2 linked regions of the Colwellia sp. M166 genome follow. The protein of the gene in region 1 interacts with the protein of each later gene in a pairwise test. Links are inferred from orthologs where the notes say so. Each region holds a gene or a part of one and is shown on either strand. Other genes may lie near its edges. The genes, in order: ybgC and plsB.

Region 1 (3,192 bases):
AAACTAACGGCATCGTTAGTCAATCAACAGCGGCAAGTGCTTTGGACATGTTAGAGGTAGATAATGAAGGTTTTGACTTAATGGATCGAAAACTGCTTGAAGCTATCATTGATAAGTTTGGTGGTGGTCCTGTAGGTTTAGATAATGTTGCCGCCGCTATTGGCGAAGAACGTGAAACCATTGAAGATGTCCTTGAACCATTTTTGATCCAACAAGGCTTTTTACAACGAACGCCAAGAGGGCGAATAGCGACTAACCGTGCTTATTTACATTTTGGTTTAGACTTTCCGGAAAAATCATAAAGCTATCACTCAAGGTAAAACCCTAACGAGTGTTTTTATTGTTAGGGTTGCTAAATACTACGAGTGGCTAGATTACTTCTAGCCTTTGCTAATGTTAGGTTATTAAAATACGTGCTTAAGCATTTCAATGATTGCTCAATCATAAGTTAAACTCCCTCAGCTTGCTGTACTTTAAAAACAAATAAAGTTACACAATAGGCTATTTTTGATGCTAATAGTTCCTAGTAAACCCTAGCTATTAAATCGGTCATTTTTTGGATAGAAAAGCTATCATTATTGACTTTAAGTTAACCATTTAATCAATTTCTTATGGTTATAAGAGGGATATACTCAGCTTTGATATTAAACGATAAACTTATGTACCTAAGACTTTTAGTTCTTACAGAGACAGGAGTAACTTAGCCGAAGCAGAATTAAGTAACCTGAGTGCGGGTTAATGGGCTTTATAACCAGTTTATTCATAGCGTTATTGGTTAAATTATTCATTATATATATTTAAGTTGTTGCTTAGTAAGGAATTTATAGCAACCAATAGCGGTCTATTAGTTGATAAAATAACGTTGATAGGCGCTTAAATAGCATGGTTGAGTAAAGCAGCTTAACTCGAACTGGGGTTAAATAGGTCCCTTTAGGAGAGTATTAAATTGACATAGCCATAAATGAGAACAGAATAATTGGATATATTTTAGGTAAAAAAAAGCCCACATAAATTGATGTGGGCCAACTTAGAATATAAGTTGATAGAAGGAAATTAGGTTTCCAGGAAATATGCAATAGAGAGGTAGCAATACCAAATAAAAAAATTTATGAACTAAAATGAATATCCAACAACAAAATTGTCAGTAAAAGAAAAAATTCGTACGCTAGCTCAAAAACAGGGTCATTTTAATCCGATAAATTTATTCGAACAAACGAAATAAATTTATATTTATCATTAGAAAAACTAATGCGAAGTTCCGATGCTAGATAACCGCTACTTATTACCAACCCGTGATAAGTAGCAAAAGTCTGGAAGATTTTGTCGATAATTAAATTTATTATTGAAATAGTGCTAAAGAAAGTCGCTTAAGCCTTGTCGCGCGTCAGCTTTATCTATTAAGATAAGCTTCTGAAGGTTTTTATAAAATTATTTGAATAAATTAATGTCATTGAACAGTCATCAACACACTATTCGCGTTTATTATGAAGATACCGATGCCGGTGGTATCGTTTATTATGCTAACTATTTAAAATTTTTTGAGCGAGCAAGAACTGAGTGGTTACGGGCACTTGGTATTAATCAGTCAATATTTTTAGAACAAAACATCGGCTTTGTGGTCACAAAAGTAGTGATGGACAACAAGGCATCAGCAAAGCTCGATGATTTGTTAACGACTACCACGACCATAAATCAATTAAAATCGGCCAGTGTGGTCTTTTCACAACAATTGGTAAATCAGAATGAATTAACATTATGCACAGTTGAAATTAAAGTCGCCTGTGTTGATTTGTCTGTTGTTAAACCATGTATTATCCCCAAAAGCATATTAGGAGCATTAAAACGTGTCAGCTGAACTCTCATTTTTTGATTTATTTTTAGAAGCTAGTCTATTAGTTCAACTTGTAATGTTGACCCTACTTGGCTTCTCTATCGCTTGTTGGACGATGATTTTTCAACGTCGTAAAGTATTAATGGCGGCTAGAAGCCAATTACAAAGCTTTGAAGATAAGTTTTGGAGCGGTGCTGACTTAAGTAAACTTTACAGTGAAGTATCAGCAAAAGAACATGTTGATGGTATTGAAAGTCTTTTTGTCTCGGGTTTTCGTGAGTTTGCGCGTTTGCGTAAAAGCCATGCTTATGCACCACAAGTTATTGTTGATGGCACGCATCGAGCAATGCGGGTGGCCTTATCAAGAGAAGTTGATAGTTTAGAAACACATCTGCCATTTATGGCTACGGTAGGATCAATAAGCCCTTATATTGGTTTGTTTGGTACGGTTTGGGGTATTATGAATTCGTTTATTGCCTTAGGTGCTGTGGAGCAAGCCACACTTGCCATGGTTGCGCCTGGTATTGCAGAAGCTTTAATAGCAACAGCAATGGGGTTATTTGCTGCAATTCCTGCGGTAATGGCCTTTAACCGCTTTAGCCATAATGTTGAAAAACTGGAAAACAGTTATGGTAACTTTATGGAAGAATTTGCCAGTATTTTACAGCGACAAACTGCGACAGAACAACACGGCTAAGGTAGATAATAACTATGTATAATCGAGTTAGGCGCCGTAAGGTTGCTGAGATAAATGTAGTGCCTTATATTGATGTCATGTTGGTATTACTGATTATTTTTATGGTGACAGCACCGTTGATAACCCAAGGCGTAAAGGTAGATTTACCACAGGCTGATGCAGAGCCCTTGAGTAAAGATATGAAGCCACCATTAGTTGCTTCTATTGACGCTGAGGGGAATTACTATTTAGCGGTTGGCACCAGTAAAAATAAGCCAATGTCAGCAGAAGAAGTCGCGACGTTAGTTGCCGCACATTTAAAGTTAGAACCAGATACGCCTGTTGTAGTTAATGGTGATGGTGCTGTCTCTTATGATGCTGTTATTCAATTAATGGTGATGTTACAAAAAGTGGCTGGTGTACCATCTGTTGGCTTAATGACTGATACCCCGGAGCGTAAGTAGTGTCATCCAAGTATTCGACCCCCTTAGTGTTAAGTTTTGCCATACATATAGGGTTAGCGGCAGTTTTGTTATTAGGCGACTTTTCTTTACCACCAAAACCGACGCAACCATCGGCGCAAATGGAGCCGATTCAAGCGGTGGTTGTTGATAGAAGTAAAATCGAGGCACAATTTAATCAGATTAAAAAACAAAAGGCTGATGATGCCAAAAAACTTAAAGAC
Region 2 (3,429 bases), 1.7 Mb from region 1 along the record:
TGGTTGGCCTTATCAGTTGTCATTAGTGATAGCGGCAGGATTTTTTTGTTATCAACAAATACTAATTTCTGGACGTGACCGTGAGCGTTGTTTTCAAGCCTTTTTGAATAACCACTATGTTGGCTTAGTTGTTTTTGTTGGTGTTACGGTGGAATACTTATAAATTTTTCTGAGCAAAATAACAGCATATCTGCTGCTCATACCAATTCTACTAAGTGGGAACAAACTTAATAGACTTGGTATAATTAACAAGCAGTAAATACTTATCTCAGTAAGGTATTAACGAATAATACTTTGTAATACTTCAATATCGACTAAATTACTGACTGAGCTTTTCAATAGGCCTAAAGTGCTGCTGTCGACTAACTTATCGTTATCATCTAAGACGATATAACCCTGCTCTTTCATCGCTAGAATTAAAGTCGATTGGGCTTTTTTATCAATAAACTCAGGGGCATTGATATTATTGAGTACCGATAGTCGCTGGGCAATGGCAACCACTTTTTCATCTAACTCTGATTTCTTAATCGGCGCCAATTGGCTCAGCAATGAAGTGATAATGGCAAAGCGTTGCATGGTTTCGTTCACGCACTCGGCAATTAAGCGAACTTTCGCACGTGTTTCATCATCTGGGCTAAGTGACCAAAAGCCGGCTTTGCTTTGTTTAGCAATATTTTGTTCAGTTAAGAACTGACAAACAGCTTTGACTTGTTGCTCAACATCTTCAGCCGATTGCCATAAAAACAAGTCAGTTTTAAGTAGCTGCACTAAACGTTGAATTTGGCCAAGTAAGTCATCTTGGCTAATTTTTGCGTTACGCTCTAATAAACGACACACCAATGACGGTAATATAAAGGTGTGGAGGATGTTATTGCGATAGTAGCGTAACTCTAGAATTGCACTGTCGGTTAATGAAATAATGTCACCAAAACTGTCTTGATTAATCGTTACTTTATTGAGCAAAATTACGTGAGCTAATAATTGCGCTCCAGTTTCAGTCGGGATGGTTAATTCGCTATGGTATGGCGCCGCTCTTTGCATGTCCAAGAAGAAATCAAGTTGGCTAATTAATTCTGCTTTGGTTAAGGCTTTGTTTTCAGTTGCATGTAAAATCAGTGACACTAAAGCGACACCATTTAATGCTGCACATTGGTTGATTGAGGTCATGACTTGTTGTGCGAGTATATTAACACTGGGCGTTAGCCACTTTGGCTTTTGAGGATCTATCGGATCTATATCTTGCTTCCAATCAGGTACCTGGTGGCTTAAAAATTGATTAATATTAATTGGCTCGCCAAAGTTTACGTAACCTTTGCCGTAATTTCGTAAGTTGCGTATGGCTTTAATAACGCCAAATATGGACTCACCTTTCTTTTGGCTGCCACTCAATTCTTTATGGTATGTGCCTACTTCCATCACATGTTCATAGCCAAGATAAACCGGCACTAAGGTTAATGGTCGATCAATGCCGCGCAATAAACTTTGAATGGTCATAGCGAGCATGCCTGTTTTCGGCGCAAGTAATCTGCCGGTTCTACTACGGCCACCTTCTGAATAGTATTTTACCGAATAACCACGCTCAAACAGTAAGCTTAAATATTCACGAAAAATAGTGGAATAAAGGCGATTGCCTTTAAAGCTACGACGAATGAAAAATGCCCCCGCTTTTCTAAAAATTGGACCTGCAGGCCAGAAGTTTAAATTAATACCCGCGGCAATCCGGGGGGTTACTAGACCTTGCTGAAAAATAACATAGGTGAGTAATAAATAATCCATATGGCTGCGATGACAAGGCACATAGATTATTTCGTGGCCTTCTTGAGCTAAGTTTCTTAAGCGTTCTGCTTGATGAACTTCGATGCCGTTATAGAGGCGATTCCATAACCAGCCCAGTATGCGCTCGCCAAAACGTACGGTGACATCACGATAATCACCGGCGATCTCATCCATTATCGCTAATGCTTGCTTTTTCACTTGTGCTTCAGGAATATCTTTATTTTTTGCTTCTTCGCTGATCAAGCGCTTAATGGCAGGGTTAACCATTAAATGATCGAACATTTGCTGGCGATGCATCAATCTTGGACCTGTTGCCGCTATGATTTGACGATGGAAGTGAAAACGGGCAATACGCATTAATTTTTTTGCACTGGCTTCGTCGCTACCATGTTTATCAGCCATATGGCGAAATGAAATAGCTTCACTAAAGCGCACCATCGTATGGCGGCCTAAAAATAAGACGATAAAAAATTTGCGTAACCAAGTTGGCGACTCTTGATCCGTTAATAGGGCGCCAACATTAGTATTATTTTTTTCTTTTGTTGGTGTACGGCCCCAAATAACATTGGCAGGGATAAGTTGAGCATCAAGCTGTTCATTTTTTGCATGGGCATTAAGTAACTCGAAGCCTTGTGCTATCGCGGTGGTTTTTTGCGGTTTGCGCCAATGAAATAATGCCGTCGGTTTTTCTAAAAATAGCAGTCGAGATAAGATTTGTCCGTCAACATTCACCTCTGATAACGGATCAGGCAAGTCAGCTTTTTTACAGGCAGTACGTAATGATAAAACATCACTGGCTGACTGGTGACGTAAAACATAAAATACTGGTTGCTCAGCCTTGAGTTTTTTGGCATTAATTATTTCGTCGGCAACAACTTTGCAACGCACTAATAACATTACGGGTAAGCGTAATAATAAATAAAATAATTTACGAATAGCTAACATCTTGTTTTTCTCAACTTTATTTGACCGGTTATTATAACACTTAGCTTAAAACTTGTCTCTTATGCTCATTGAATTAATCACTACGTAAAATGCAGGTTTTGCCGATGAAATTATCATAGCCATTGTAATGGGTTTCTTCTCGTTCAGTGATACTTAATCACTTTGATATCATTATCTCTGAGATTTAGCGCTTATTTTTATCACTAACTTTGCTTGCGCTATTTAATGTGACTAAAGTCTGTGCCAGCATGAAAATACAGCATGCATAGCCAAATTGTTTGACTATATTGTTATGATACTTCAAGCTGAATTTCTGCATCTTCAAGTGTCATGGTTATAGATACACTATGGTTTCTGTTAATCAAAAGGATTTTTATGCAAGCAAGTGAACAACGACCTAAAATTGCCATATTTGTAGATATTCAAAATATTTACTACACCACACGAGATACTTTTCAACAGCAATTTAACTATCGCAATTTTTGGCAACAAATCAGCCAACAAGGTGATATTGTTTTGGCTAACGCTTATGCAATACAACGTAGTGACGACCAACAGCATAAATTTCAAAAAGCCTTAAAACATATAGGTTTTAACGTTAAACTCAAACCTTTTATTCAGCGTCGTGATGGCTCGGCAAAAGGCGATTGGGACGTCGGTATCGCTGTAGATGTTATGGAAACCGCACCTGAGGTTGATATTGTTATT

The links.
Region 2: the proteins of ybgC (region 1) and plsB interact in binary tests that used the Escherichia coli proteins (3 or more experiments, as listed by UniProt). The link is inferred for Colwellia sp. M166 from one-to-one orthologs.

Annotation. Positions count from the first base shown.
Region 1 is NZ_CP040755.1:3,944,062-3,947,253, forward strand. Bases 294-3,149 are described here. They hold ybgC (tol-pal system-associated acyl-CoA thioesterase), read left to right. Parts: upstream 294-1,444; coding sequence 1,445-1,855; downstream 1,856-3,149. Other genes in these bases: ruvB (Holliday junction branch migration DNA helicase RuvB), read left to right, coding at 294-302; tolQ (protein TolQ), read left to right, coding at 1,845-2,528; tolR (protein TolR), read left to right, coding at 2,543-2,971; tolA (cell envelope integrity protein TolA), read left to right, coding at 2,971-3,149. Outside these bases: more of ruvB, read left to right, coding at 1-293; more of tolA, read left to right, coding at 3,150-3,192.
Region 2 is NZ_CP040755.1:2,275,699-2,279,127, reverse strand. What follows is about bases 1-3,093. They hold plsB (glycerol-3-phosphate 1-O-acyltransferase PlsB), read right to left. Parts: upstream 2,722-3,093; coding sequence 280-2,721; downstream 1-279. Other genes in these bases: ubiA (4-hydroxybenzoate octaprenyltransferase), read left to right, coding at 1-163. In the rest of the region: FGD67_RS10345 (NYN domain-containing protein), read left to right, coding at 3,097-3,429. UniProt on the Escherichia coli protein: Catalyzes the transfer of an acyl group from acyl-ACP to glycerol-3-phosphate (G3P) to form lysophosphatidic acid (LPA). This enzyme can utilize either acyl-CoA or acyl-ACP as the fatty acyl donor.